Regions from separate parts of the Zymomonas mobilis subsp. mobilis ATCC 10988 genome, predicted to be linked through region 2. Evidence: predicted binding sites of a transcription regulator. Region 2 holds the regulator's gene; each other region holds the start of a gene.
What was found. The regulator LexA, encoded in region 2, represses DNA repair genes until DNA is damaged. The targets are predictions, from matches to a motif close to GTTCCNCNCTTGTTCT.
Positions count from the first base shown of each region.

Region 1 (10,643 bases), 400 kb from region 2:
ACGAGCATTGTTATTTCGACGGCAAGCCTTTTATTGGCATTGTTGAATGCCGAGGCTGTCGCGGATTGGGCGGATTCTTTGGCTCCAACAATATGGACAGCCCCGATTGTTTCTACGGCTGATAGCTGGCGCGATTTAGCTGCCGAGACTGGCCTGTCCGCGCCAAGAGATCTTTTACATCGCTATTGGAAGAAGCTAGAAGCGCTTCATTTTTCAAATCAGGAAGGGGCGGAGGCTGAATAGCCTCCCATATTAAAATTAACGATAGAAAACGTGGCTACCCAAAGCATTAACGCGAGTGCGCGTTTTAAAGAAATGGTTGGGTGCCTGCGAATTGGCATGATAGAACAAAGCCCCTTTGGTGAGGTCTTCACTGCTACCCGTTAAAACTTCATGCGCTACTTCAATCGCTTTCTGCCAGCGACGATCCTGACGCGGCGGCGTATAACGGGTGGTATCAAAAAACTGCCCCGGCTGATTAGTCACACCGCAGACTGTTTGCGGGAAACGACCACCGGCTTCTGCCCGATTTAAAATAAGCTGTGCAATCGCAATCTGGCCTTCACGGGGCTGGTTAGCCGCTTCGTGATAAACAACCTTGGCCATGCACATCGTTTGTGCGCCTTCGGATTGCTGTTCTAACTCATCAGCCGAAAGATTTTCACTCTCTTCGGAATAATCAGATGATTTTGCTAATGCCTGTCGAGCATGATTGGCGACAGTGTTATTATTATGATCGAATGACGTATTGGCGATGGGCTGGCTTTTCGCAATAGCCACGTTGCTCGCCAAGGTTACGCCCAAAGGAAGGGCGGCGGCTATGGCCTGATGTGCCGGAAAGGTGATGGCAGCTACAGGTAAAACTAATTTTGCCCATTTTTTACGAAATAAATGTCCTAAAGCGGACATCGACAACTCCATAACCTGCGCAATTTTCGGATGTCCCATATATAATGCAAGAATATAATCAGTCTTGGGACAGCAGAATAATCACGTCTTGTCGCTTTAAAGCATCCAAGATGGATGAATTAAATAACCGAACTTCTTGGTGACCCTCTATTCCCTTTTGGTCAATCCATCGGAACTTTTTACAAGGCTGCCCGTTCGTCTGATGCGGTGAAATGCAGCAGTTGTTCCGTCCGGGCGGATGGATTTTTCAATTTTTGTCATTGAGAGACTCAATGAAAGGGTAGGGCGGCTATAGCGTCCTGCTGCGTTTTTGGCCAGAATTTTCCTTAGATAAGATAATGGCACCGGCCTTTGATAGCTAAAAAGGCGTATTTTCCTGTTTTTTTTGAAAAAAATGAAAATTTATTCAAATTATGCTTGACGACACGACCAACCTACCTTAGAGGACAGGCCATCCCAAGCGGGTGTAGCTCAGTTGGTTAGAGCGCCGGCCTGTCACGCCGGAGGTCGCGAGTTCAAGTCTCGTCACTCGCGCCATTTTTTATGGCGCTTCTTTAGGGGGTACGCTTTCCCTTTCAATAAAGCGATCTTGCTGTTCCAAGCAAATTTTTCTCCTTAAAAAATATTTTTAGATGGTATCGCTTAGTAGATTAGGCGATAAGGCCTTTTGAGTATTTAAGTGATAATTTCTAATATCAGCCATTGACGGATTCTTCTCTTTATCCGAGACGTTATCTGCTTAAATCTTTGTGAAGATAAAAAGGCACCCTATAAACTTAACGGCTTGAAATAACTGATTCGCCTTGAGCTTTTAAGGTGTGACTGTTGATTGATGTTGGAGACGACCTTGGCTGACCTGCCACATAACAGCAATGATAACCAAAATACGTTACAGACGGCTTCCGAAACGACTGATGAAATAAAAACGCCGTTTTGTGTTGCCCATCGCCGGTGCATCACAGCTGCGATTGCCGTCATCCTTCTTGTAGTCGGTGTGGGTGGTATCGGCTGTTGGTCATATCATCGTCATAAACAGGAGGCTATCAATAGCCGCGGAGATGCTTTGGCAGCCGCTATTGCGCCGGTAATCCAAGGAGGACAGGTCAAGGATGTCGCAACATTGGATAAGCTGATCGCTTCCAATGATCCGGTTTATGCCAATCTTGGCCGTTTTTTAAAAGCCGGTGTCCTGTCTGATAAGGGTGACGTTAAAAGCGCGACCGCTTTATATCAAACGGTTCTTAATGATCCGGCTGCCGGTGATATTTTGCACGCTGTGGCGACTTTGCATTTAAGTGCCATTGAACTGGATACGGTGCCTCCTGAAAATGTGATTAAACGACTTCAACCTTTGGTTGCCCCTGGTAGTCGTTGGTTAGGAAGTGCCGGAGAAATGCAAGCGGCGGCTTATTTAAAAGAAAATAAACCGGAACAAGCCGTCAAAATTTATCAAAGAATTTATTCTGATACGTCTGTTCCTGAAGATATCCGTGAACGTGCCAAATCACTGGCTAATTCTTATGCTGATATCGTAGGTAACAATAAAGAAAAGCCGCAACAGGCCGCGGCGGCGACACCAGCGTCGGATAAAAAATAAGAGTAGCTGGGGATAAACGTTAATGGCAAATAGGTTAAGCAAAACGCGTCTTTTGCGGCATGTTGCAGTCAGCTGTCTTTGTGCTTTTTCAGTCGCATCATGCAATATGGCAAAAGAAAATAAGCCGAAAACCCCGCTTATCGGAGAACGCACTCCTATTCTTATGACCGAGAATGGGGTTGAGATTGATTCCGGCTTGGCATCTGTTCCGGTAACCGTTCCCGATGCCTTTTTGAATGACACATGGGAACAGCCGGGCGGTAATGCTGAAAAATCCATGGGGCATTTGGAACTTGGTAAAGCGACGAAACGGCTTTGGCAGGCGCATATCGGCGGAGGAAGCACCCGCGCCCGTATGGCCTCGGGGCCTGTGATCTCGGATGGTCGCTTATATGTTGTTGATACGCACGCCCATCTTTATGCCTTTGATGCTGATAGCGGAAAGCTACTTTGGAAAAAAATGGTCGGTGACGGCCATGATATTATCAAAAATATTCCGACTGGCGATGAAGATGAAGAGCCGTTACCCGCTCCCAATCGTTCAGATAAGCAGGCTTATGCTCTCTGGGAAAGAGCCGAAAAGATCAGAATAAAAAACAAGAAGCCTCGCCGAGGAAGCTCGAATAGTGCCGCTTTATTTGGTGGCGGTGTTAGTGTTGATGGTGATCGTTTGTTTGCGACTTCCGGTATTGGTGATGTGGCGGCCTTCGATGCCAAAACGGGTAAACAACTTTGGGTTAAACGTCCCGGCGGTCCTGTGAGGGGCGCTCCCGGTGTTGGTCTTGGCAATGTCTATGTGATTTCTCGCGATAACCAGATATTCGCTCTTTCCGAAGATACCGGAGAGCTGAAATGGTCTGATGCGGCGACTTTAGAAACAACCGCCATTTTTGGGGCGGCTGCGCCCTCTATTGCCCATGGTACGGTTATTGCCGGATTCTCTTCCGGCGAATTAAGCGCTTATCGTTACGAAAATGGTTACGAGGTTTGGCAGGATGCTTTATCTCGCACCAGTATTTCTACCACGGTTGGTAGTTTATCCGATATCAACGCTTTCCCTGTTATTGATTCCGGCCATGTTTATGCCGTCGGACAAGGTGGCCGAATGGTCGCTGTCGATTTGTTCATGGGGCAGCGTTTATGGGAACTCAATATATCCGGATTTTCAACGCCTTGGGTCGTTGGGCAATGGATATTTGTTGTAACGATGGATGCGAAATTACTCGCCATTCAACGCTCAAATGGTCATATCCGCTGGATGAGTGAATTAAAGGCTTGGGCTAATCCATCCAAGAAAACAGGCCCCATTAACTGGAATGGTCCTGTTCTTGCCGGAGGACGGCTGATTCTGACCAATAACCGTGGAGAATTGATCGAAGTTGATCCAGCCGATGGTCAAATGATTTCCAGACGTCGCCTTGGTCTGCCTATGGTTGTAACCCCTGTTGTCGCTCGCAATAATTTATATTTATTGGGAGAAAATGGTCAGTTACAGGCATGGCACTAATGCATAGTAAAATTACATTACTTCCCCGTTATTTTAGTGAGCCTTTGCTCTCAATAGGAAAATAATATGCCAAGCGTTGCCATTATTGGCCGCCCGAATGTCGGAAAATCCACTTTATTCAATAGATTGGTTGGGAAAAGGCTCGCTCTGGTGGATGATCGTCCGGGCGTTACCCGCGATCGTCGTGAGGGCGATGCCGAACTTATCGGAATGCCTTTTCGGGTTATTGATACGGCTGGTTTTGAAGATGAAGACCCAGCCAGCTTACCCGGCAGAATGCGCGTTCAGACTGAAGCTGCCGTTAAAGAATGCGATGTCGCCTTATTCGTCATTGATGCGCGACAGGGCATAACCCCTCTTGATGAGGAAATTGCCCGCTGGTTAAGAGCTTTAGGAAAACCAATTATTGTTCTTGCCAATAAATGCGAAGGCAAGGGCGGTGAATCCGGGCTATTGGAAGCCTATTCTTTGGGGTTCGGTGAACCTCTGCCTTTCTCTGCCGAGCATGGTGAAGGGCTGGTAGGCCTATTTCAAGCATTAAGGCCCTTTGTCGAAGGCTATTCGCTTGAAGAGGACACCTCTTCGGAAGATGAAGACGAAGAGAAAAGCGAAGAAGAAATTGACCTGTCGCCTTTGCAGTTGGCGATTGTCGGTCGTCCTAATGCCGGTAAATCAACGCTTATCAATCGCTTGATTGGCGTTGACCGTATGATTACGGGGCCGGAAGCCGGTATTACTCGCGATTCAATTGCAATTGACTGGTCATGGCAAGGACGGCCTGTCCGTTTAATTGACACAGCAGGACTTCGTAAGAAAGCTCGTGTTGTTGATAAGATGGAACGTCTGTCTGTGATGGATACTTTCCGTACGATTGACTATGCGGAAGTTGTCGTCTTGTTGCTGGATGGCACCCAAGGTCTTGAAGGGCAAGATTTGCGTATTGCAGATCGTGTTCTTGAAGAAGGGCGCAGTCTGATTATTGCTATCAATAAATGGGATATGGTCGAAAACCCGTCAGCCTTTTTGCAGGCTATCAGGGAAGGGCTGAATGATGGTCTGGCACAGGTCAAGGGTGTCCCACTTATTACGATTTCGGCATTGACCGGACGGGGTGTTGATCCTTTATTAAAAGCTGCTTTTGAGACTAGAAAAGCATGGAGCCATCGTGTTTCGACCGGTCAACTTAATCGTTGGCTAACCCGTGCAATTGCGCATCATGCGCCCCCAGCACCGGGCGGTAAACGTATCAAATTACGCTATTTAACCCAGATCAAGACACGGCCTCCGACGTTTGTTTTATTCGGAACCCGTGTGGATCAATTACCGACCAGTTATGAACGCTATTTAATCAATAGCCTTCGGTCTGATCTTGATTTTGGTTCAGTGCCTATTCGGTTACATTTCCGATCACCCGAAAATCCATTCGATTAATATCAAAAAAAAGCTTCCTGAGAAATCAGGAAGCTTTTTTTCTAGCTTGGTTTTGAAACGAAATTAAGCGAGGCCGATAATTTCGTTATCTTCATTGATATCGATATTTTCGGCGGCGGGATGACGCGGTAAGCCCGGCATCGTCATGATATTACCGGAAATAGCGACAATGAAGCCAGCACCGGCATTCAGGCGCACTTCTCTAATCGGGAAGATATGGCCAGTCGGCGCATTCTTGGCTTTCGGATCTGCCGAGAAGGAAGATTGCGTTTTTGCAATACAAACGGGCAAATCACCAAAGCCCTGTTCTTCAAAACTTTTCAGTTTCTTGAGAACGGCACCCTGCGGCACAACTTCACCTGCGCGATAGATTTCTTTGGCGATCGTTTCGATCTTCTTCCAAAGCGGCATTTCGTCAGGATAGAGAAGGCGGAAAGAATCTTCCTTCGGTGCATCCAAGATAGCCGACAATTTACGAGCCAAATCTTCGGCACCCGCACCACCATCAGTGAAATGGGTGCAGACAGCAGAATCAAGACCGATTGAGGCGCAAAGATCCTGAAGTTTGTCTAATTCAGCTTCAGTATCGCTATGGAAGCGGTTGATAGCGACTACCGTTTTAACACCGAATTTGGCAAGATTTTCAGCATGACGGGCGAGATTGGCAAAGCCGGTTTCAAGCGCTGCAATATTCTCGTTTTTCAAATCAGCCAAGGCAACCCCACCATGCATCTTCAATGCACGGATTGTGGCAACCAGAACGACTGCATCCGGTTCAAGATTGGCCTGACGGCATTTGATGTCGAAGAATTTTTCGGCACCAAGGTCAGCACCAAAGCCAGCTTCGGTAATCGCAATATCACCAAGATACAACGCGGCTTTCGTTGCAATCAGGGAGTTACAACCATGAGCAATATTCGCGAAAGGCCCGCCATGAATAAGCGCAGGATTACCTTCCAAGGTCTGCACAAGATTCGGCTGTAAAGCATCTTTCAAAAGGGCTGTCATTGCGCCAGCGGCTTTAATCTTGGCGGCTGCGACTGGATTATGATCGTTATCTTCACCGATAATGATTCTTTCCAGACGGCTACGAAGATCTTTCAGATCTGAAGCAAGGCAAAGAATGGCCATAACTTCCGAAGCAACGCTGATATCGAAACCACCTTCGCGCGGATAGCCATTAGCCTTCCCACCAAGACCGATAACCATATTCCGAAGCATCCGGTCATTCATATCAATGACCCGACGGAAGGTAATGCTGTTACGATCCATAACAGGCTCATTGCCCCAATGGACGTGATTATCAATCATTGCGGCCAGAAGGTCATGCGCGGAAGTGATGGCATGAAAATCACCCGTGAAATGCAAATTGATGCGTTCCATCGGAACGACCTGTGCATAACCACCACCGGCAGCCCCACCTTTAACGCCAAAGCAAGGACCTAAAGACGGTTCACGCAGACAGATAACAGCTTTTTTCCCGATCCGGTTAAAAGCATCACCAAGGCCAACCGTTGTTGTGGTTTTACCTTCACCGGCAGGGGTCGGGGTAATGGCGCTTACCAGAACCAGTTTACCGCGAGGTTTGGATGATAGGCTGTTCAGATATTCCCCATCAAGCTTGGCGATGGTATGCCCATAAGACAAAACAGATTCATCAGGAATATTCAGGCGGCCAGCAATCTCGGTAATCGGTTTTAAGGTTGCGGCTCTAGCGATTTCGATATCGCTCAGCATATGAATTCTCTCCAAAAGCAAAAGTAAATTTAGCGAGAAGTGTAAAAAGATAGATAACAGCTATCTGTTCTTAGCCGCTATTTAAGGCAATAAAATATATAACGAAATAAGGTTTTTTAGATATATTTTTTTCAAAAATATTAAACAATTATATTACAAGGTGAAAAAATATTATGCTGATCTTTTTAAGATAGGATAAGCGCCTTTTCTCCAATATAAGAGCCGCCATAGTTGTATAAAACAGGGTTGGAACCTGCTGGGTTTATCAACTCTGTTGCCGGAAAATTATCCTTCATTATACGCTATGTCGGTAACAGCCTTAAAGGAATGAGGCCTGATCTTTTCTATTCTGAGGTCGGGTAAGGTTGTTCTGATTTTAACCGATACATGAAGTCTTAAGTTAAATTCTACAGTTGGAAATCAAGGAATATGGATAGCAAAAAACTGCCGGATTCCGGCTCTTTTGTTGGTGAAGGAAAAGAGGCTTTCGAAATTGAGATAGCATCTAGCGGTGAAGTTATTCCGGTTACATCTGACCAAACAATTGCAGATGCCTTGGAAAAAGCAGGTATCGAAACGGTCATCGCCTGTGAAGAGGGCGTTTGCGGGGCTTGCATGGTCGGATTGGTCTCGGGGGAAGCTGATCATCGTGACCATATCCAGTCAGAAGAAGAAAAAGCCCAGAATAAAGAAATCGCTATTTGTTGTTCGCGCGCCCGTTCTGCCCGTTTAGTTCTGGATCTCTAGTAATTTCATTCGACAGTGATCAGTTTTTTGTGAAGGGCAGAATTTTAAAAAAATTGCAGATTCAGATGCTTGATATTATAAATTTTTAAACAAAAAATGAAATTTTCTGGGAAAAATACCTAATTATGATCAGAAAGCTGGATGATTTTGATATCAAAATTTTAGACCTGCTTCAGCATGATGCCACTGCGACTATGGCTGAATTATCAGAGAAAACAGGTCTGTCAGCGAATGCATGTTGGCGTCGTATCCGGCTTTTAGAAGCGGATGGTGTTATCAAAAATCGCGTCACTTTGCTTGATCCCCAGAAAATCGGGCTTGGTATTACAGTGTTCGTCTGTATCCGCTGTGCGGAACATTCCCAAGATTGGTTGGATAACTTTCTGCAAATCGTCAATGAATCGCCGGAAGTGATAGAGTTTTATCGTTTGGCAGGGGACATTGACTATCTTTTGAAGTTACAGGTCGCGAGCATTAGTGAATATGATCGTCTTTATAAAAAGCTGGTCAGCCGTGTGAAGCTGACGGATGTAAGTGCTATTTTTTCCATGGAAGAACTAAAACATAGCACAATTCTGCCTTTGCCAGAAACTTCAGATAAGGCAGAGCGCAAAGTCTAATATTCTTCGATTAGACGGCCGTCATGTAAGGTAACGATCCTATCCATCTTGCGAGCCATAGCCATATTATGGGTCGCTATGATAGCGGCAGAACCTTGGCGGCGCACTAGTCTTAAAAATTCATGCAGCACAATATCACCGGTAGCTTCATCGAGATTGCCTGTAGGTTCATCGGCTAGAACCAAGGCTGGACGATTGGCTAAAGCGCGTGCCACGGCTACCCGTTGTTGCTCACCCCCTGATAGTTGGGAAGGGTAATGTTTTAGACGTTCTTCCAGTTTTAAAGAGTTGAGCAAAAAATGGGCGTGCTCTTTAGCCTGATGCGAAGATTTTCCCTGAATGAGTTGGGGAAGCATCACATTTTCTAAAGCTGAAAAATCAGGCAGCAAGTGATGAAATTGGTACACAAAACCAAGATGATCGCGCCGAATAGCAGTGCGCTCTTTATCATTCAAAGAGCCGATTTCCTGCCCCAGAATATTGATGGAGCCTGTAAATCCATTTTCCAGAAGACCAATCGCTTGCAGAAAAGTCGATTTCCCTGCCCCAGAAGGTCCCAAAAGCGCTAAAATTTCACCTCGCCTGACGATCAGATCAATCCCGCGCAAAATCTGGATTTCATGTTCGCCCTGTTTGAATGCTCTTTGAAGATCGGTTACTTCAATAACATTATTATAGGATAGCGGGCTATTCATAGCGCAAGACCTCAACCGGATCAGTGCTGGCGGCCTTCCATGCAGGATAAAGCGTAAAGAGGAAGCTGGAACCAATAGACAAGGCAATGATGCCAATGACCTCAATCAGATCGACCCGCGCCGGAAGTTCGGTAATAATGCGGATCGAAGGGTCCCATAAATTCTGGCCGCTGAAATATTGAATGGCATTGACCAAGGGCTGACGGAAATAAAGGATCACAAAGGCTAGGATAACACCTGCCAAGGTTCCCAAGCTGCCGATGGCTAATCCCACCGCCATAAAGATTTTCAGCATGGCGATGCGGGAGGCACCCATTGTCCTTAGAATAGCGATATCTCTGTTTTTGGCGCGAACCAGCATAATCAGAGAAGACAAGATATTGAATGCGGCCACGAGAATAATCAGAGCCAAAATCCAGAACATCACGACGCGTTCAACGGATAACGCCTGAAACAGGCTGGCATTCATATTGCGCCAATCCTGTAAGACCCCGACATTGGCGACTCTGTCTTTTAACGGATCGAGTATTTGTCCTACACGATCGGCGTTATTGGTTTTAATCTCGATAATACCAACCGTATCATTCATCATCAGCAGGGTCTGTGCATCAGAAAGCGGCATAATCACGAAGGCTTTATCGTAATCATACACACCGACTTCAAATATCGCAGCGACCCTGTAAGACACAATCCTTGGCACTGTCCCAAAGGGTGTTGTTTGTCCTGCGGGGGATATAAGACTGATATCATCGCCCGCATGGATACCAAGCTGTTCAGCTAACCGAATACCTATAATAACATTGTTTGAACCCGCTTTTAATTCGTTGAGATGACCTTCTCGAATATTTGAACGGATGAGATTGTTATTATTAACGTCGTTTAAAGCCATCCCCCTTAATAAAACGCCTTCAACACGACCCGCATGGGTCGCCATCAGAGGTTGTTCAATAAGAGGAATGGCACTGGTTACACCCGGCGTCTTTCTTGTGGCTTCAAGGATAGGTCGCCAATTCGCAAGCTCGCCATTATAGCCTTGAATCACGGCATGGCCGTTAATGCCTACGATTTTATCAAATAATTCCGCCCTGAACCCGTTCATGACGCTCATCACAATGATGAGAGCGGCGACCCCTAAAGTAACAGCCAAAAGGCTAATAGAGGCCACCAAAAATATGAACGCTTCGCCCTTGCCCGGTAAAAGGTATCTTCTGGCTATTATTCGTTCATAGGCGGAAAGAATCATCGTTGCTGATGACCTGCCGTAAGAAGATTGAAGGCATCTTCAACAGAAATAGTCTGCTTTTCACCACTTGCGCGGTTTTTCAACTCGACAACGCCTTTTTCAGCACCTTTGGGGCCAATAACAACCTGCCAAGGCAGACCGATCAGATCCATGGTAG
Region 1 covers NC_017262.1:1,147,324-1,157,966, forward strand. Annotated here, with positions in the region: gene ZMOB_RS05065 (hypothetical protein) at 1-243, shown strand, start outside; gene ZMOB_RS05070 (cell wall hydrolase) at 259-909, opposite strand; tRNA gene ZMOB_RS05075 (tRNA-Asp) at 1,370-1,446, shown strand; gene ZMOB_RS05080 (tetratricopeptide repeat protein) at 1,742-2,506, shown strand; gene ZMOB_RS05085 (outer membrane protein assembly factor BamB family protein) at 2,529-4,013, shown strand; gene der (ribosome biogenesis GTPase Der) at 4,080-5,444, shown strand; gene ZMOB_RS05095 (formate--tetrahydrofolate ligase) at 5,508-7,181, opposite strand; gene ZMOB_RS05100 (2Fe-2S iron-sulfur cluster-binding protein) at 7,611-7,928, shown strand; gene ZMOB_RS05105 (Lrp/AsnC family transcriptional regulator) at 8,054-8,548, shown strand; gene ZMOB_RS05110 (ABC transporter ATP-binding protein) at 8,545-9,243, opposite strand; gene ZMOB_RS05115 (lipoprotein-releasing ABC transporter permease subunit) at 9,236-10,486, opposite strand; gene proS (proline--tRNA ligase) at 10,483-10,643, opposite strand, start outside.
Region 1: a site for LexA is predicted at 7,419-7,434, ahead of ZMOB_RS05095 (formate--tetrahydrofolate ligase). Genes of this name have one in related genera too.

Region 2 (10,643 bases):
TTGCGGACGTGGCTAGGCATCAACAGCTTCATGAAATTCCGTGCCGCCCGATAACCGTCATCGCCTTCGACCAGAATTTCATCAATTTCGCGGCTATAGATGTCACGGATAGCCCGTTTCACAAGATCGCTATCGCCATAGATAAGCGCCGGAGCCTGTGACAAAAGCGTTTTTTCGCGAATTTCATCCCATAAGCGGGCAAGATAATCGAAATCGCGTTTGATTTCGGTTTTTGTTCGTTGCAGGCCAGCCGTTCTGACAATGCAGCCCATTGAGCTAGGCAGATTTAATTCTGCCATGATGGACTTTAATCTTTTCCGATCGGCTAGATTGGAAATTTTGCGGGAAATACCGCCACCATTGCTGGTATTCGGCATCAAGACGCAATAGCGACCAGCCAAAGAAAGATAGGTCGTGAGAGCGGCGCCTTTGTTACCGCGTTCTTCTTTGACAACCTGAACCAGCAAAACCTGCCGCCGCCGGATAACATCCTGTATCCGGTAATGATGCCGCCCAAAATGTCGCCGCCGATTTCTTAAATTTTCGAGGCTGTCATCATTGGCATCGTTGCGGATGGCTTCGGAATCAGAGAGATCTTCGCCCTCTTCATCATCTTCACTTTCCTGCTGCTTGTTATGGCGTGCAGAATATTCTTCTTCCTCACGAAGAAGCGCTTCGCGGTCTTCGCGGGGAATTTGATAATAATCGGGGTGAATTTCTGAAAAAGCTAAAAATCCCTGACGATTGCCGCCATAATCGACAAAAGCCGCCTGTAAGGAAGGTTCGACACGGGTAACCTTGGCCAGATAAATATTGCCTTTTAATTGGCGACGGTCAGCCGATTCAAAATCAAATTCTTCGATACGGTTACCTTTGATGACGGCAACCCGGGTTTCTTCCCTGTGGCGGGCGTCAATCAACATTTTAGTAAGAGTCATTCAAAAATCTCCGTCGCGCTGCACAATTCTTTTAGGACAAAGGGCGCGCGAGTAATAATAATATTATCTAAAATAGAGTCGTCATCTGAGAAACAGGATCCAGCGCCGACCTGAGAGGTCAGCCATGAACAACAGCACTGAAAGGCCGCGCGGCTAGTATCGGCGCTGTTACAAGCGCGGAAGGTCTTAGCTGCAGCGGGCCCTGCCTTATCGGAATGGGGCAGGCTTAAAACAGCGGCGTGCATCGATGCTTTCGATCCGGAAACACAAATAGATATCATTCAATAAAGTAGTAATAGCGAGAGGCAGAAGCGATTCCGTTTTTTGAACCAAATTTTTCCTGTTCTCTTCATTGATTCGCTACCATCGCTTTACGTCAGACGCAATGGTTGCTGTTCAACTTGTGGGATGAGCTTATCCTTTATGGGGGAAAATATAAATATCAATAGCTTGCGCTCTAAAAATGTTTTTTTAAAAATGAGCGTTTTTCTGGCTGGTCACAGTCCTTCTAACAAGGGTAATCGGTTAAAATGGCGTATCCGAAAAGAAAAAAGACCCTTTTTTACAGAGAGGGAGCTGTAACTGTTAAATATCTTAAAGGCATGGTCGAGGGTTTTAAGCTGAAATTTTTGAAAAAAAAGCCTTTTGGTTCGATTATCTTTTTTTTGTTTTTCGTATCTCATGAGTCTTGGGCTGCAGTTGTGCCGATGGCAAAACCGGTTCGGATACCCATCGCGCGTGAATCTGGTTCTGCTCCATCAATGCCTCGCATCTATGGGGCGCGGGTTTCCGGTCGTCCTTTAGTCTTGATTGATCCCGGTCATGGAGGGCATGACCCCGGCTCTTCCTCTCGCGATGGACGGTTGCGAGAAAAAGAAGTGACTTTGGCGATTGGTCTTGCCATTCGGGATGCCCTTATCCGGTCGGGGCGGGTTAGAGTGGCATTGACGCGCGAAGATGACCGTTTTTTGCCTTTGGTGACCCGAAGAGAAATCGGGCGGCGGATGAATGCTGATCTTCTTATTTCTATTCATGCGGATAGTGCGGCTGTCGGGAATCCGCATGGGGCAACCATTTATACTTTGTCGGAAGTCGCCTCGGACAAGATTGCAGCACGCTTGGCGGCTAGAGAAAATCAGGCCGATATTTCGGGTTCAAGAGAATTGAGAAATCAGAATAGTGAAGTAAAATCTATTCTTTATGATTTGACCCGTCGTGAAACGATGAATGCTTCTGTGTCTTTTGCGTCGCTTTTACAAAGAGAATTGCAGGATAGAATCCCTTTTCGTAGTCATTACCATCGCTTTGCGGGCTTTGTCGTTTTAAAAGCACCGGATGTGCCTTCTGTTCTTATGGAAACAGGTTATATCTCCAATCCTGTGGAAGCAGCGCGTCTTTTTTCGCGGGGATATCGCGAAAATCTGGCTTTGGGGGTCAGACGTGCGATTGAAATTTATTTTGCCCGACGATTAGCGCGATTGGCAGAAGTTTCTGATTTGAAACCGGATAGGTCGAAAGAAAAAATCGTTACAAGGAAAATAAAAAGATAAATATCAGATATGGTCTAAAAAACAGTTTTTTTATAAATGATTTCCAAATAAGGTAAATGGACGGATATGGCAGATACCGATAACAACAAAGAAAAAGATGTCCCATATCATCTTTTGTTGAAAAAGGTTTTTGCTTCTTTCTGGCAAAGATATTATTTCTATCTTTCTTCAAAAATAGGCTGGAATATTCTCCGCCATTGGAAATTTAACAATGTCTGATCCCTTAAAAATAAGGGGGACAACATCGCAGCGAAAAAAACAGAAAATACAGAAAAAAATGTCTGTTAAACGATTTTGGCATGGAAAGATTTTTCGGTCTTTCTTTCTGTTGTTGGTTGTCGGCTGCTCTTTTTCCGGCTTTCTGTTCTGGCGGTATTTTATCCGAGATTTACCATCAGTTGAAATGCTGGCTGATTATCATTTGCCGATGCCGGCGGTTGTGCGCGATGGCAATGGGATGCCCTTTGGTCATTTTGTTCGCGAACATCGTGAAAAGCTGAATTATGAAGATTTCCCGCCTGTGGTTATTCAGGCTTTTTTATCGGCAGAAGATAAATCCTTCTTTTCCCATCACGGGATCAATGGCGCTGCCTTCTTAAAAGCCGTGTATGAATATTTTACCAAAATGGGCAGTGGAGAACGCGCCCATGGCGGTTCTACCATTACCCAGCAGGTAGCCAAGAATTTATTGGTAGGGGATGAATATTCCCCGACCCGCAAAGTCAAAGAAGCTCTTTTGGCTTTCCAGATCGAGCATCTGTTAACGAAGCGCCAGATTCTAGAAATTTATCTCAATCAGATTTTTTTAGGGCGGAATGCCTATGGTGTCAGTGCCGCTGCTAAAGCCTATTTCGGAAAAACAGTGAAAGATCTGTCTTTACCGGAAGCGGCTTTTTTAGCCATTCTGCCAAAAGCACCGTCCAATTATACCCCTGAACGCTATATGGAGCGCGCTTTGGGACGGCGTGCTTATGTCCTGCATCAGATGATGTTGAATGGCTATATTACTGCCTTTCAATATACCGAGGCTAGTCAAACGCCTTTGGGTGTTATTAAGCCGCATATTATCGCTAAAGCTCCTGTTAAGGGGGGCTATTTTCTTGAAGAAGTGCGGCGGGAATTGGTGAACCGTTTTGGCGAGAGTGCCAAAGACGGCGAGAATAACGTTTATTCCGGTGGGTTATGGGTTAGAACCTCTTTTGATCCTGCGCTTCAGGAATCCGCCGAAACCGCCTTAAGGGATGGCTTTGTTCGTTTTGAACGGGATCATGGTTGGAATGGACGCGTCGGGAATATTGATCCAGGTGAGGGGTGGCAAGAACGGCTGATCGCTGCCAATATCGGCACCGGTTATGCGGATTGGTATGCGGCTGTTATCCTAGAAAAAGAAAATGGTCGCGCCAAAATTGGCTTTGAAGATGGTCAGGAAGATTATCTTTATCCATGGGGGGCAGCGATGCCGCGCCATGATACTGAAACCTCGGCATGGCGGTTTTTGCATGAAGGCGATATTATTATCGTCAAGAAAATCGACAATTTTTGGATATTACGTAGCCTTCCCGCTGTTTCCGGCGGCATGGTGGTAGAAGACCCCCATACAGGCCGAGTCATGGCAATGCAGGGAGGATTTGACTACCGGAACGGGGATTTTAACCGCGCCACCCAAGCCGAAAGACAACCGGGATCCACCTTTAAGCCTTTTGTTTATTCAGCGGCTTTGGATCACGGTATGACACCGGCCTCTATCATTGTTGATGGCCCTTTCTGCGTCTATCAATCTGCTCGTTTGGGTATGAAATGTTTTCGTAACTTTTCCGGTGGTTATTCGGGCCCCCAGACAATGCGTTGGGGTGTTGAGCAATCCCGAAATTTGATGACGGTGAGAGCGGCCGCCCAGACAGGAATGGCGCATGTCGTCAAAATGGCCGAAAAAGCCGAAATCAATCCGCCGGGGCATCCTTATCCACCGGTATTGGGCATCGCTTTGGGCGCGGGCAATACCACTGTTATGCGCCTCACCAATGGTTATTCGATGTTAGCCAATCAAGGGCGGCGCTTGCATCCGAGTTTGATTGATTACGTCCAAGATCGGAATGGGAAGGTTATTTATAAATCGGATGACCGGATATGCAGCGGATGCAATCTGCCAGAATGGGATGGTCAACCCATGCCGAGGCCGCATCATACCAATGGGCAGGCGATCAATGCGATGACGGCTTATCAGATGCTGCATATCTTAGAAGGGGTTGTTCAACGAGGAACTGCCGCGATCTTGCGGGATTTGGGGCGTCCCATGTTTGGTAAGACTGGCACCTCGACAGGGCCGACCAATGTCTGGTTTGTTGGCGGATCTGCGGATTTGGTCGCAGGGCTTTATGTCGGTTATGATCGTCCCCGTTCGATGGGACATAGCGCCCAAGGGGGTACTGTAGCTGCCCCGATTTTTAAACAATTTGCCCAGCGCAGTATGACAGAGATGCCTGTGAAACCTTTTCCGGTGGCACCTGATATTCATATGGTAAAAATAGATCGCTATTCAGGTTTGCGGATCTATGGTTCTGCGCCCGTCAATCCTGCCGATCCGATGAGTCCGATTATATGGGAGGCTTTTAAACCCGATAATGAGCCGCGTCGGAGTTTCTATCGACCTGCGGTTGTTGCGGCAGCCGTTACGCCTGTTCCCAATAATACGACCGATGACAGCCATAAAAGTGAGGCTGTCAAAGCTCAGCCTGTGGCTCCTCCTGTTAATCTTCCGCATCCAAATGATCGCAGTAGCTTGCAGAAGTGAGGTTAAATCTATTAGAAGCCTAGCTGGTCAGTTTTTATCGTCTGATCCGAATAATGTATTTTGATCGGCCTTGTTTGATAGGCTGTTTTCTCATTCAGAAAGGGATGATTATGCGCGCCGAAGCGCAAGCCCATGTCGACCATATTCAAGAATCTTTGGCGCTGCTTAGGCGCTTCCTCGACTGGGATAGAGCCTTGCGGCGGCTGGATGAATTGAACGCCCGCGTCGAAGACCCCAGCCTTTGGGATGATGCCCGCGCGGCGCAAGAAGTGATGCGCGAAAGAGGACGCTTGGATGAGTCCATTGCGGCCACGCGTGCTATTGCGACAGAGCTTCAGGAAAATATCGAGCTGATCGAGATGGCCGAGGCAGAAGGTGAAGAGGAAATGGTGCAGGATGCCATTTCTGCACTGGAAAGCCTTGCTGAGCGCGCCGATCGTGACAAAGTCAAAGCTTTGCTGTCTGGTGAAGCCGATGGCAATGATACCTATATTGAAGTCAATGCCGGAGCCGGTGGCACTGAAAGTCAGGATTGGGCAGAAATGCTTAGTCGGATGTATCAGCGTTGGGCTGAACGCCAAGGCTTCAAGGTCGAATTGGTTGACTATCATGCCGGAGAACAGGCCGGTATTAAATCAGCAACCCTATTGGTCAAAGGCGAAAGTGCCTATGGCTATGCCAAGACCGAAAACGGGGTGCATCGTCTGGTGCGCATTTCACCTTTCGATAGTAACGCACGTCGTCACACCAGCTTTGCTTCTGTTGCTGTTTACCCTGTGGTAGATGACGATATTGATATCGAAGTTTTGGATAAAGATTTAAAAATTGATACCTATCGTTCATCGGGTGCCGGTGGTCAGCATGTGAACACGACGGATTCTGCCGTTCGTATTACCCATATGCCGACGGGTATTGTCGTTGCCTGCCAGAACCAGCGTTCCCAGCATAAGAACCGTGCCGAAGCGATGAAGCAGTTGAAGGCGCGCCTTTATGAACGCGAATTACAAATTCGTGAAGCTGAAGCCAGTGCCGGTTATGCTGCCAAGAGTGAAATCGGATGGGGGCATCAGATCCGTTCTTATGTCTTGCAACCTTATCAGCTGGTAAAAGATTTACGAACTGGCATTACTTCGACGGCTCCGGCTGATGTGCTGGATGGTAATTTGGATGCCTTTATTGCTGCGGCTTTGGCGCAACGGATTACAGGCGAAACCGTTGAAGTCGAAGATGTAGAATAGAGAACAAAATTTTTGATAGCGGTTGTCAAAAACCGCTATTAAAAAGATTTACTTAATAGCGCCGTAATAAGCCCACTAACCGACCTTGGATGCCAATTCTACTGGCATCATAACGCATCGGTGCATAGGCACGATTGGCAGGGTCCAGTCGAACCATTCGACCTTCACGGTGGAAATATTTTAAAGTCGCATCGCTGTTATCAATTAAGGCAACCACGATTTCACCTTCATGAGCTTCATCGGTTTGACGAACGATAATATAATCGCCATCAAAAATACCGGCATCGACCATGGAATCTCCGGCGACCTCTAGGGCGTAATGGGCACCGCTTCCAAGATAGCTTGGTGGGACAGCCAGATGGGATTGGCCTTCCAGAGCTTCTATCGGTAAACCAGCAGCAATTCTGCCATGAAGCGGGATCTCGATAACATCATTATCCGCTTTCGGGGGCGTATAATCCCGAGAAATTTTTTTTTGAATTTCCGTTTTATCTTCTGGCAAACGGATCACTTCCAATGCCCGTGCGCGATTAGGTAATCGGCGGATAAAGCCTCGCTCTTCCAGAGCCTTGATAAGGCGGTGAATCCCTGATTTCGATTTGAGATCAAGGGCGAGTTTCATTTCTTCAAAAGAAGGTGAAATACCTGATACGCTGAGCCGGTTGTGGATAAAAAGAAGCAAATCATGTTGCTTGCGCGTCAGCATAGCCGCAATCTTCCGTCAAAGGCCCGCTAACGAAGGGGCGTGTTTCCTCATCTTTTATAAGACAGGCTTCATGATTCTGTTGGAACAGATATAGAACGTGTAGGAAACATCCATCTAACTGTCAATAGATGAGCCGTTCTTTTGCCCCATTCGTTAGCGGCTATTTTAGCGGAGATTCTGGGAAAATTTCTTCCATGCCTCGAAAACTTGACTGGCACGTCCACTATCTATGACATTTGAGGCGACATTAACGCCGTCATCCCAGTCCCAGCATTTTTCAGCAACAATCAGCGCGCCCGCTGCATTGATTAGAACGGCATCGCGATAGGCCGAGGCTTTACCTGCCAAGAGATCTAATAAGGCTTGGGCGTTGTAGTCTGCATTACCACCCCGAATACTGCTGATCGGGTGGGTATCAAGGTTAACATCGGCAGGTTTTATCCGTATCCGACCTGCGGGTAATCCACTGTTGGGATTTTCATTCTTACGGATCATTAATGCGGTGCTGCTTTTGCTGATTGAGACCTCGTCCAAGGGATCGTCGCCGGAAACCAGCAAAACGGTATCCAGACCAAGGAGGCTAATAGCTTCGCTATAGGCATCAAAATAGCGCGGCGAGGCTAAGCCGATAAGTTGACGGCTGACTTGTGCGGGATTGGCGAGAGGCCCGATCAGATTGAAAATCGTAGGCTGGCCTATTTTGCGTCGCAAAGGTGCAAGCTCGACCAAGGCAGGATGATAGGTTGGCGCAAAAAGAAAAGTGATGCCGGTTTCTTTCAGGCAGTGTTCTGCCTGCTTGGGAGTAAGGTCTATTTTGACACCCAAGGCCTCCAATGTATCAGCAGCCCCTGCCATACTGGAAGAGGCTCTGTTTCCATGCTTGGCTACGGGAATATGAGTGGCGGCAACGACAAGAGAAACGGCGGTTGAAATATTCAGGCTGTTTTGGCCATCGCCACCCGTCCCGCAAACATCAATAGTATCTTCCGGTGCCTTGATTGTGACCATTCTTTCAATGGCAGCTTTGGCTGCGCCAGCAATTTCAGCACCGCTTTCGCCTCTTTTAGACATGGCGATAAGGAAAGCTGCAAGATCATCCTTATCATAGAAGCCATCAAGGATTTCTCCGAATGTTTTTCTGGCTTCGTCGAAGCTAAGGGGGCGGGTCGGGTCTGGAAGAACGGATGTCATAAAAAAGCCCTGCTATTCAGCCGTCGTTATTGATTATTTTCTTGCGCAATTTTGATGAAATTACCAAGCATTTCATGCCCAAAATCGGTGGCAATACTTTCAGGATGGAATTGTAAGCCGTGGATCGGAAGGCTTTTATGCCTTAATCCCATGATAGTGCCGTCTTCATCCCATGCATTCACGACCAGTTCGGAAGGAAAATTTTTCTTGTCCACGACTAAAGAGTGATAGCGTGTGGCTGTCAGTGGAGAGGGCAGGCCTGCAAAAAGGCCGCTATCATCATGGTGGATAGAAGAGGTCTTACCATGCATTAAATGTTCGGCTCGGACGACTGAGCCGCCAAAATATTGGCCGATAGCCTGATGCCCCAGACAAACACCCAGAAGAGGACGTTTATTTTTGACGCAGGCCGCGACCAGATCAAGAGAAATGCCCGCTTCATTCGGCGTTTTGGGGCCAGGAGAAATCACAAAGGCTTGGGCATGGGTTGCCAAGGCTTCTTCTACCGTTAGAGCATCATTGCGGACGACGTCTATTGTTGCGCCTAATTCCTGTAGGTAATGGACAATATTCCATGTGAAACTATCGTAATTATCAATGACAAGGATCATCTTATAAAGACTTTTTAAAACGGACAAACTGTCTTCTTTTAGCACAGCTTTTCCATCCTAGGGATAGTTCTTCTGTTGTTTCTCTTGGTGATTGGAAAAGAAAATTTTTTTGACAGTATGAAAAGCGTAAATAAGATTTACCGCTGTATCTTGATTTTGAGATCAAGGTCTTTTTATTCAAAATGAAATGTAAAAAATAAAAATCCCATATGCTTTGTAAAATTGAGTTCAGTGTATCTCCATTTTTATTTTTATGGAGTAATTTTTATTTAAAAATAGTTTTTGTTCTTTTGAAATGCTTTCTACTAATTTTTCTTTTTAGTCTAATGGCTATTGAAACATTTTTTAATTTTAAATTGTTTAAAAAAGGTCTGGTTTATATTTGAGATTAAGCCTGTATTCTTGAAATATTCTATTCTTATGAGGGGATTGGATATGTGTGCTTTGTAGGGCGCATTCTTCTTTTTTTTACAAAAGATTGCTGTCTGGTTGTGGGGCGTGCCTATTCATTGCTTTTACAGAGAGAAAACGGCCAATTTTAATTTTAAGTTATTTTTAATTTAGTTTTTTTAAAATATAATTTTATATATTATAAAATATTATTTTTATAATTTTATTTTTGGCCAATCCAAATAAATAGAAGGTTTTTCCTAAAACGCTATTTTTATTTCCAAAAATAGAAGTAAATTATGATTTACAGTAAGAACGTAATTCTTCTTAAGAAGAATATTTTATTGTCAATTTTATACAGATGTAGTTGCTACTCCCTATATTTCTGAATATAAAATAACAAAATTTTAGCTAGACCAAGAAAGTTAATAAAAATTTCACGAAATTTAAATACTGAATCTCTTCGTCAAAATAACATCCCTTTGGGATGTTGTTCGGATGGCCGACTGCCTTTGCATAGGAATTTTCAGTAAATAAAATTTAAAAAATGTCGTTTGAATAAAATAACGCCTTTCCTGCTCCTTTGAAAAAACGGTGAATTTATGGGTATTTCAAATTTAATAAAAAATTTGAAAGTTTCTACCAAAGCACACTTCATTATGGTCCTACCTATTCTTCTGTTAATTATAGGAGGATTTGGGTCTCTTCGTGTCCAGTGGAAATTTGTATCAATCGCGAAAGATTTATGTGTCGCCCAGCGCGCCAGAGCACAGTCTGTCAGCGATATTTCTCGTGCAACAGCTGATTATCGTTCTGCTGAAACACGTTATGTTATGGTTCCCGACCCACAGGCCATTCAGGCTGCCCGTCAGGAAATGACAGTCTATCGTAGCCGGATAGAAGACAATATTCACGCATTGGAGCAGAGTGAAGCCAGTCAGGATGTTTTCGATGCGACACGTCGCTTTTTAACAAGCTGGCAGAATTATGCTATTTTAAATAAAGCCACGTTGGATGCGATTCAACAGGGGCGAACGAATGAAGGCCGCGATTTCTTCTGGAAAGAACTTCCTGCTTTTGATCAGGTGACTTCAGCACTTGGTAATTTACAGGCTGTTGAAAAACAGGCGAATGCCAACAAAGTCGCTGATATGGAGCATTCATATAATTATGTTCGTATCCTGACGATTATTGTGACGATATTGGCTATTTTGCTTTCTCTGTTAAT
Region 2 covers NC_017262.1:748,101-758,743, reverse strand. Annotated here, with positions in the region: gene ZMOB_RS03350 (Rne/Rng family ribonuclease) at 1-938, opposite strand, end outside; gene ZMOB_RS03340 (N-acetylmuramoyl-L-alanine amidase family protein) at 1,541-2,488, shown strand; gene ZMOB_RS03335 (penicillin-binding protein 1A) at 2,700-5,279, shown strand; gene prfB (peptide chain release factor 2) at 5,390-6,517, shown strand; gene lexA (transcriptional repressor LexA) at 6,570-7,223, opposite strand; gene trpD (anthranilate phosphoribosyltransferase) at 7,389-8,414, opposite strand; gene ZMOB_RS03315 (anthranilate synthase component II) at 8,441-9,025, opposite strand; gene ZMOB_RS03310 (methyl-accepting chemotaxis protein) at 10,018-10,643, shown strand, end outside.

Region 3 (10,643 bases), 1.0 Mb from region 2:
AAAGAGGATCATAGCCTTTTTCATCGGAAAGCAGCTTGTTCCGTTGTCGCATCGCCGCTTCATAACGGCTGTAATGTCGGGCATGAGACGGAAAAATCGTCAATGTCAGCCGATCTAGAAAACGGCGGCGCGAAGAAGCACCTTCCTGAAACAATCTGTCCATTGCAGGGGTAAGCCATAATATCGCCAGCCATTCCGATAAGGCATTAGCCGAAGTCGTCACGCCATTAACGCGCACCTGACGCGAGGATGCCCGAGGTGCAAGCCCGATACCAATGGTTACGGGATCAATTCGGCCTGAGGATTCCAGTGGATGCAGTTTGGCCGAAATCGCAAAACCGCCCTCGCCTTCGCGCCGGACAAGATCAGGTAAAGGGCTGCCGCGAAATCCTCGCCCCGGAGAAAGCAACGAAATCGCTTCTAAAATGTTTGTTTTACCGACACCATTTTCACCGGTCAGGATTACCAGCCCAGCTTCGGCCTGTAATCGTATTTGCTGGTGTGACCGGAAATCATGGAGAGAAAGGCCGGATATAAACACAGTAATGCCCCGTTCCGATAGAATTATATGATAATGATATTGGGAAAGTTAATTTTTTATAATAAAGTTTTAATGCTAGGCTAATAAAAGCTGAAGAGCGAAAGGCACCCATCAATGAGCGCAGATCCTAAAATAATCGAACATCTTAACCGCCAACTTACCAATGAATTGACGGTCATCAATCAATATTTTCTCCATGCCCGCAGTTTAGAACATTGGGGCGTTTCGGTTCTTGCCAGAAAAGAATCCGAAGAATCTCTTGAAGAAAGAGGCCATGCCGATGCTTTGATCGAGCGGATTTTTTATCTTGGCGGCCTGCCTAACTTGCAGCGTTATGAAGCTATTACCGCTAGTGAAGACGTGCCTGCGGTTTTGAATACGGACTTGCGGCTTGAGAAAAAAGCGGTCAGCGATTTGAAAGTAGCCATCGCCTATGCAGAATCAACGCATGATTTTGTATCCCGCGATCTGTTCGTCAAAATTTTGATCGCCGAAGAAGCCCATATCGATTTCCTGAATACTCAGCTTAATCTGATCGAGCTGATGGGATTGGAACGCTATATTCAGCAGAATTCTGATCCAGCCTGATTTATCGGAAAAATAGCTGCCATGTCTTGTCATGGCAGCTATGCCGCCGCCTGTTATGAAAGAAGAAGTCATCTTATGGGAAAAAATCTTTTCTGGGCTGGAATAGGGCTTCTTGCCTTGACGCTTTCGGTTGCGGCCATGGCTTATCCCCATGGATATCACTATGGCCATTATGGGCGGTCGGGATATATCCGAAACGGTTATTCATCTGGTTATGTCAGAGGTTATGATCATTCCGGCTATATCCGTCATTATGGCTGGTCTGGCTATGTGCCGCGTTATGGGTCAATGGGCTATAACCATCGTTATAATCCCTATAATCATAATCCTATGCGCTATAATCACAGCTATAATCATCTGGATAGGCAGCTTTTATATCCGTCCAATCGCTGGGATGGCGCTTATCGCTATAATGGCTATGAACGGTAGCAGAATGACATTTCTGCCGATTTCAAAGTCCCTTGCCTTGCCGTTTTTGGATAGCCTCTTGTAGAACAAAGGGGGAATATCCATCTCTTTTCCTCGCCCTGATTGATAGCCCCGCATCACCAGACCCATTTTCTGAAAGATAGGATTTTTGCCTGTTATGCTTTCGACTATTTCTATTCGCGGCGCACGCGAACATAATCTCAAAAATGTTTCGATTGATATTCCGCGCAATAAACTTGTCGTCATGACCGGCTTGTCGGGGTCGGGTAAATCCAGCCTCGCTTTTGATACTATCTATGCCGAAGGACAGCGGCGTTATGTCGAATCCCTGTCCGCTTATGCTCGCCAATTTTTGGAAATGATGCAAAAGCCGGATGTCGATCATATTGAGGGTTTATCGCCAGCGATTTCTATCGAACAGAAAACGACCAGCAAAAATCCGCGTTCGACGGTCGCCACAGTCACCGAGATTTATGATTACATGCGGCTGTTATGGGCGCGGGTCGGGATTCCTTATTCTCCGGCAACGGGATTGCCTATTACCGCGCAGACCGTCAGTCAGATGGTTGATCGGGTGATGGCTTTGCCGGAAGGGAGCCGTTTGCATTTATTGGCTCCGGTCGTCAGAGGACGAAAAGGCGAATATCGCAAAGAAATGGCCGAATGGCAGAAAGCAGGCTTTTCACGACTTCGGATTGATGGTGAATATTATCTGATCGAAGAAGCACCAAAAATTGACAAGAAACGCAAGCATGACATTGAGGTTGTGGTTGATCGTCTGGTTATCAAAGAAGGGCTGGAAACCCGTTTGGCGCAATCGCTTGAAACCGCATTAAAATTGGCGGACGGGATTGCGATTGCCGAGCCAGCCGATGAAGGCCGTTTCGAGCCGATGCTTTTTTCCGAGCATTTTTCTTGTCCGGTATCAGGTTTTACCATTCCTGAAATCGAGCCACGCCTTTTCTCTTTTAACGCGCCACAGGGTGCCTGCCCTGCTTGTGATGGGTTGGGCGAAAAGCCTTATTTTGATGTGCGGTTGATTGTGCCGAATGAATCCCTTTCTTTGGCAAAGGGGGCTTTGATGCCTTGGGCGAGAAGCACGCCGCCCAGCCCTTATTATATGCAGATTTTATCCAGTCTGGCGCGTTATTATGATTTCTCGTTGGAAACGCCTTGGAAGAAGCTCCCTGAAAAAATTCAGAATGTCATTCTTTACGGGAGTGAAGGCGAAGTTATTCCTTTGCGCTTTTCTGAAGGTAATCAGATTTATGAGGTTGAAAAAGCCTTTGAAGGTGTGATCCGCAATTTGGAAAGGCGGCTGGTAACGACTGATAGCGAAACCATTCGCGAAGATATTGGACGTTATCAATCGGCAGCGCCCTGTGAAGTCTGTCATGGTGCGAGATTAAGGCCGGAAGCCTTGGCCGTTCTGATTGACCATCATAATATTTCTGATGTGACCAAGATGACCGTCAAGCCAGCTTTGGAATTTTTCAGACAGTTACCCGAAAAGCTGACGGAAGCACAAAATCAAATTGCTGAACGCATTTTGAAAGAGATTATCGAAAGGCTGGGATTCCTCGATAATGTCGGGCTGGATTATTTGAGCCTCGACCGCTCTTCCGGCACACTTTCTGGTGGTGAAAGTCAGCGCATCCGTCTCGCTAGTCAGATCGGTTCCGGTTTGTCCGGTGTTTTATATGTGTTGGATGAACCCTCTATCGGTTTACATCAGCGTGATAATGATCGCTTGCTTGAAACCTTGAAGCGATTGCGCGATTTGGGCAATTCAGTTCTGGTTGTCGAGCATGATGAAGATGCTATTCGTCTTGCCGATTATGTCGTCGATATGGGCCCCGGTGCGGGGGTGATGGGTGGTAAAGTGATTGCCGCCGGTTCGCCACAGGATATTATTGATTGTCCTAATAGTTTGACCGGGGCGTATCTTTCAGGGCGGCGGGAAATTGCAGTTCCCGATAAACGTCGCAAGGGGAATGGTAAAAAGCTGACCATTAAAGGAGCGACCGCCAATAACCTTCAAAATGTGACGGCATCTATTCCCTTGGGGACTTTTACCTGTGTCACGGGGGTTTCAGGCTCCGGTAAATCCAGCCTGATTTTGGATACGCTTTATACGGCGGCGGCCAGAGAATTGAATGGTGCGCGGCTGATTAGTGGTGACTATAAATCTATTTCGGGATTGGAGCATCTCGACAAGGTGATTGATATTGACCAATCACCTATTGGGCGCACGCCCCGTTCCAATCCGGCAACCTATACCGGTGCGTTTACCGCTATTCGGGAATGGTTTGCCAAATTACCGGAGGCTCAAGCCCGCGGTTATAAAGCCGGTCGTTTTAGTTTTAACGTCAAGGGCGGGCGTTGTGAGGCTTGCCAAGGTGATGGCGTCAAAAAGATCGAAATGCATTTCTTGCCGGATGTTTATGTCACCTGTGATGTCTGTCATGGTGCGCGCTATAATCGCGAAACGCAGGAGGTCAAATTCAAAGGCCAATCTATTGCCGATGTTTTGAATATGACGGTCGATCAGGCAGCAGAATTTTTTGAAGCGGTGCCTTCTATCCGTGACAAGATGGCAATGCTTGCCCGTGTTGGTTTGGGCTATATCAAGGTTGGTCAGCAAGCGACGACTTTATCAGGCGGTGAGGCGCAACGCGTTAAATTGGCAAAAGAATTGTCAAAAAGGGCAACAGGGCGAACGCTGTATATTCTTGATGAACCAACCACGGGTCTTCATTTTGAAGATGTCCGAAAATTGCTGGAAGTTCTGAATGCCCTAGTCGATCAAGGAAATAGCATTGTCGTGATCGAGCATAATCTGGATGTCATTAAGACAGCTGATTGGCTAATTGATCTGGGTCCCGAAGGTGGCACTGGTGGCGGTCAGATTATTGCGGCTGGCACGCCAGAAAAAGTGGCCGAGACTGAGGGAAGCTATACTGGCCATTATTTAAAACGGATGCTTCAACCCAAATAGGCGGTCAAGATTAGGGTCAGTTTTTTAGAAGCTGACCCTGATTTGTCTTTCAGACTTAAAGATGATTGTAATATTTGAGAAAGCTGAAAGTCACAGAAACCAACATAATTGTTAGAAATAACAGCCGTAACAATTTAGAGCTTTTATAAATGACCAAATAAGCCCCTATTTGGCCGCCCAGAAAAGACCCGATACCCATCATTAAAGCGGCGAAATAGTTTACTTTGCCACCCCCTATAAAGATAGTCAGTGCCGTGACATTGCCTGCGATATTTAACGGTTTTGCATACATTGTCGCGATATTCAGACGTAATCTGTAGATATGATTCAAGATAATTGTCCAGATCGCGCCTGTACCTGGCCCGAAAAAACCGTTATAGAATCCGACAGCCCCGCCAAGACAGGGCAGTAATTTTGGATTTTCGGGAAGGCTTTCTTTCTCGGGCTGGGAATAAGAGGTCGGAGAAAAAATATAATAAAGAAAAACCGATAGAAGAAGCCATGGGACAATTTTATTAAGCCTTTTTTCGTCGCAAATTTGAAGTAGAATTGTTCCCAAGGCAGAAGCGATGACCGTCGAGAATAAAGACAAATATAATGGTCGTAATTTGAGATGACGGCTTTTCCAAAAGTGTAAGGCAGCAGAGAATTCACCAATAGCCGATTGGAATTTATTAGTTCCTAAGGCGGTCACGGCACCCATTCCGGTTAAAGCCAAGGCAGGAACCGTAATTAGCCCCCCGCCCCCGCCCAATGTATCGACGATGCCCGCGATAATGGAGATGATAAAAAGGAAAAGATCGCAATATAGGGTTGAGTCCATGGGGCGGATACCTTTTAAAGCCGCCTATCCGGCTGTCGTAAAATCAGAGACGTCAAAATTATGTCGAAAACGCGCGGAAGAGAGCGAGATTGAAGGACAGAGCCTTCCGATGATGTCCATACTCTGTCCTTGTAAAATATGAAGGTATTTTACGTTAAAATAGCCGTGTTCCGAGTGGCACCGACTGTTCCGGCGAAATGAGAATAACGCGCCCTTCGGCATCGGACACGCCCAAGGTCAAAACTTCCGAGAAGAAATGCCCGATTTGTCTTGGCGGGAGATTGACAACGCACAGAATCTGACGGTCTATTAAATCTTGGGCAGTGTAGAAATCGACTATCTGGGCGCTTGAGCGTTTAATCCCGATATCTGCCCCGAAATCAATGACCAATTTCCATGCCGGTTTACGGGCTTCTGGGAAAGCCTGCACTTCGATAATTTTGCCTACCCGAATGTCTATTTTTAAAAAATCGTCAATAGTGATGTTCGACATTATTAATACCCATTTCCAATAGAAATCAGAAGCAGGCTAGCATCACGAATATGATTTTTGCGCTCGATCTATCGCAATTAAATGCAACAAAAAATCAGCTTTTTATCGGGTCGTTTAATGAAGGGGCCCTTCGGCTTTGCGATCAAAAAATTGCCGAACATAGGGATTGTCGGTTGTCCGAAGGTCTTGAGTATTTCCTGTCCAGATAATACGCCCTTCATGCAGGAAGGCGATCTTATCCGCAATTTTGCAAACCGAAGCCATGTCATGGGTAATGGTAATTGCGGTCATACCATTATCGCGCACGAGGCTAAGCGTTAAATCGTCAATGACATCAGAGCGAATGGGGTCGAGGCCTGCGGTCGGTTCATCAAACAACAGGATTTCGGGTTTAGCCGCAATCGCCCGTGCAATCGCTACGCGTTTTTGCATCCCTCCCGATAATTCCCCAGAACGAAGATTGAGAATCCTGTCATCCAATCCGACCCGTGCGAGATATTCGCTCGCCAATTTTTGCATTTTGGCGGGATCGCGTAAATGACCTTGGGTAATGGCAAAGGTAATATTGCGCCAAACTGGCAAGGAATCGAATAACGCCCCGCCTTGGAACAGCATCCCGATATGATCGCGAATAGAAGCCAATTGGCTTTGGGACATGGTTTCAATATCCTGCCCCTCTATTTCGATAGAACCGGCATCGGCTTCGATCAGGCCTAATATGGTTTTCAGCAAAACCGATTTGCCGCCGCCGGACTGGCCGATAATGACAACCGACTGTCCTTTGTCGATATCAATATCCACGCCTTGTAAAACAGCGTGATCGCCAAAAGATTTTTTTAACCCGCGAATTCGGATGAGAGGCTGTGTCTGAGGCATAAGAATCTTTATCCGAAAAAGAACATGGTAATCATCAGATTTGAAAACAGGATCATGATAAAGGCGCTGACCACCGCCCGCGTTGTTGAACGTCCAACACCTGCCGCGCCGCCGGTGGCAAAAAAGCCGTTATAACAGCCCAATAATGCAACGAGAAAACCGAAAACTGTCGATTTTACCAGCGCCATATGGACATCTTCGGCCTTTAGGAATTCGCGTGTTACCTTGAGATAATTTTCAGGGTTAAAGCCCAATTTGCTGATTGAAAGAAGATAGCCCCCGAAAATGCCGATAACATTGGCCAGCATTACCAAGAAAGGCAAAGCGAGGGTAGCTGCATAAAGGCGAGGTGCCAAAAGATAGCGATAGGGATCTGTATGCAGCGTTTCCATCGCATCAATTTGCTCGGTCACCCGCATAGCGCCCAATTCGGCGGCGATCGCAGAAGTGACCCGACCGACAACCATCAATCCGACCAAAACGGGGCCTAATTCCCGAACCATACCGATAACAACCGCCGCCGGAACTGTCGATTGCGCTGAAAAACGGCTGGCCGCAGCATAGACCTGTTGTGCCAAGGCTGATCCGGTAAAAACAGCGGTTAAGGCCACAACTGGAAGCGAATTCCAGCCGATTTCAAAAAATTCGTGGAAAAAACGACCGGGATAATAAGGCGGTAAAGCGCCTCTCAACAAAATCGTTATTCCGAAACGGGCTATCCGACCGATGCCAGCCAAAAAAGCAATAAACAAACGACCAATGGCGGCCAAGCACCGAATAGGGAAAAGCAATGCTGATCCTCTCTCTACATTATTAGATAATGGCGGCATTTATATTGCCTGCCAGACAGATTGGTAACGATGTCCCAAGCCCGTCAGTAGTTCATATTGGGATAATCCGGTCTGTTGTGAGGCGGAAGGCAAGTCAAAATCAACCGAGAACCAGTCACCTTCTTGAGCTGTCAATGCATCCGGCAAGGCAACCGTTATCATATCCATAGAAACCCGACCAGCCAAAGGACAGATAACGCCGTCTTTTCGGGCATGGCCTTTTTCAAAGAAAGCCCGCCAATACCCATCAGCATAACCGACATGCAAAATAGCCACCCGCATTTTTTTGGGCGTGACAAAACAAGCACCATAGCCAATCGCCTCACCGGCGCTGACTTCTCTTACCTGAATGGCTTGGGCGGCAATAGCAACGACGGGTTTCAGAATATCTTTGGATTGCGGAACAGGCAGGCCGCCGTAAAGCGCCAAGCCCGGACGCGCCAGATCAAAATGATAGTCTTTGCTGAGAAAAATACCGGCAGAATTAGCCAAACTATAGCGTTTTGCCTGTTTTCTGGCGGCTAAAATCCGAAAGCGTTCAAGCTGCTTTTGATTAAGCGGGTGATCTGCCTCGTCTGCACAGGCCAGATGGCTCAAAATATTGTCGATAGAAAGACCATCCAGCAGGCCTGAACCCGCCTCTTCCATCGAAAGACCCAGCCGATTCATTCCAGTATCGACCATGACATCGCAGGGACGGTTCGGCGCGTGAGCTTTCCAGCGGGCAATCATCGCTGGACTACATAAAACCGGCTTGACCGAAGAATTCAGAGCATAGCCGAGGTCATCTTCCCTTAGGCCATGGAGAACAGAAAGGGAGAAATCTTTTTCCGAGCTATCGAGTAAGCGAGCTTCATCCCAACTGGAAACAAAAAAATCGCGACATCCGGCCTGTGCCAGATAATGACGAACGCGTTCAGCCCCTAAACCATAGCCATTGGCCTTGATCGCGGCACCACAATGACCAGCCGTTATCCGGTTCAAACTTTGCCAGTTTGCCATCAGGGCTGATTTGTCTAATTCCAGACGGAGAGGAGAAGAAATCTGCACTCTTTTTCAATAAGACTGAAAAAGCAGTCAGGCAAGCACCGAAATCGGCTTTATACCTGACTGCTTTTCATCATGGATCAAAATTAATTTTTGGCTGCGAGTAAATCCTCGAGATAGCTATGGGTTTTATCGATTTTCTCAAGGCGCGGGTAACGCAAGCCGTCATAATAAGGAATCGCGACATCCCGATAATTATCGCCTTGCTTGATGAGCAATTTGATCGGCGTTTTATTGGCCTTGGCATTTTTGATCGCTGTTTTTAGCAGATCATTGCTAAAGGCATGACCATCAACCGCGACCAATTCACTTCCTACGGTCAATCCAGCGTTAAAGGCAGGGCTATCCCACATAACCGAAGAGACTTTGCCTTTTTCAGAAGTCGATAATCCCAAAGAGAAAGACAACTCGGCCATATGGCGCGCGCCTTCAACACCTTTGATCCAGTCGGTTGGCTCATCACTGTAAACCAGTTTGTAACCGCCACGGCTGATCCAGTCCAAAGGCGCATGAGTCGAACGCTGATTCAAACGCTGGTTAAAGAAGGCTGCCCAGTCATAAGGCATGATGTCATTTAAGGTTTTGACGACATCGTCAAAATTATAGGTTAACTCACCCCAATCACGGTCACGCATTCCGAAAAAGGCTTTTGCAAAATCGTCAAGCGAATGTTTGCCATGAGTCTGTTGCCGGAGCAGGCTATCAACATCAAGCCAGATCAACTGACCTTCACTGTAGTAATCTTCGGAACGTTGCCAGCTTAGCCAGCCTTTGGGGCGGCGTTGCGAAATAATCGGATCATTAGTGGTATCTTCCACCGGACGCCAGCGGCGGCCTGCCCGATTGTCGTAAGTGGCAGCCACCAAAGCCAAGGCTTCCAAGGCATCTTTTTGCTGCCACAGACCGGAACGCGCGGCCAATACATAACCCCAAAACTGGGTTTGACCTTCATACACCCAAAGGAGGCTATCCCGCATCGGCGTTTTATAGTCCGGTGTCCAAAGATCAGCAGGGCGGCGATATTTACCATTCCAGCTATGGTTATATTCATGGGCGAGGAGATCACGACCAACGGCTGATTTATCCCATTTCGAGAAGTAATCAGCCCCTTCCCCATCTTCGGAAGATTGGTGATGTTCTAAGCCAATACCACCGAGCTTTTCGGACAAAGCCAGCAAGAAATCATAATGGCTATAATGTTGTGCGCCGTAAAGTTTTACGGCTTGAGTAATAAGCTGGCGATGCGCGTTAAGCTGTTTGTCCGTCATCACCATATCTTCGGGTTTGTCTGCTATAAGATTGAGACGAACCCCGGGGGCGAGCGTTTCTGTCCGCGTATAACGACCCGCCATTACCGGCGAATCAATTAGCGTATCAAAATCGGTAGTTTTATATTGGACGACATTGGGTGTCTGTCCATCAGGTGTGATACCAGAAATTTCTAAAGCAGAAGCCGATTTCCAACCCGTTGGATAAATAACGGTCGGCTGTATCTGGATTTGGCGGGTAAAATATCCGGCCGGATATAAAGCCAGCGTATTCCACTGCAAATTGACCATTTCCGGTGTGGACTGGATTCTTCCCTGCGACTCCGAAGTAGGAGAGAGATATTGATATTGGGCGGTGATTTCGGTCACGCCTGCCGGAATATCAAGATGAAAGGCATAAACATCGACAGAATCGCGTTGCCAAGGAATAACCTGATTATTGGCGGTAACAATCAAACCTGCCAATTTTTCGATGGGGCCTGATGGACTATGATGTCCCGGCAACCATTCAGGATAGAGCAAAGTCAGCGCACCAGCCTGAACAGGAATCGTTTCCGTTACCCGAACAATGCCGCGCTGCGTGTCTGTGGCATCGACATTAAGACGGATGAGACCGCTATAAGGTTTATCAACCGCAGCCGGAATCGTTTCAGATATCGCCATAGGTTGAGGTGCAGAATTTCCAGCTGGTATCGCTTGTGCCTGCCAAGCGATGGCACTGGTCGCTAGCAAAAATAGCAAGGAACGCTT
Region 3 covers NC_017262.1:1,769,232-1,779,874, reverse strand. Annotated here, with positions in the region: gene recF (DNA replication/repair protein RecF) at 1-541, opposite strand, end outside; gene bfr (bacterioferritin) at 656-1,129, shown strand; gene ZMOB_RS08040 (hypothetical protein) at 1,151-1,558, shown strand; gene uvrA (excinuclease ABC subunit UvrA) at 1,716-4,556, shown strand; gene ZMOB_RS08030 (sulfite exporter TauE/SafE family protein) at 4,612-5,379, opposite strand; gene ZMOB_RS08025 (tRNA-binding protein) at 5,534-5,872, opposite strand; gene ZMOB_RS08020 (ABC transporter ATP-binding protein) at 5,987-6,748, opposite strand; gene ZMOB_RS08015 (MlaE family ABC transporter permease) at 6,757-7,578, opposite strand; gene alr (alanine racemase) at 7,579-8,628, opposite strand; gene ZMOB_RS08005 (M61 family metallopeptidase) at 8,712-10,643, opposite strand, start outside.
Region 3: a site for LexA is predicted at 1,621-1,636, ahead of uvrA (excinuclease ABC subunit UvrA). Genes of this name have one in related genera too.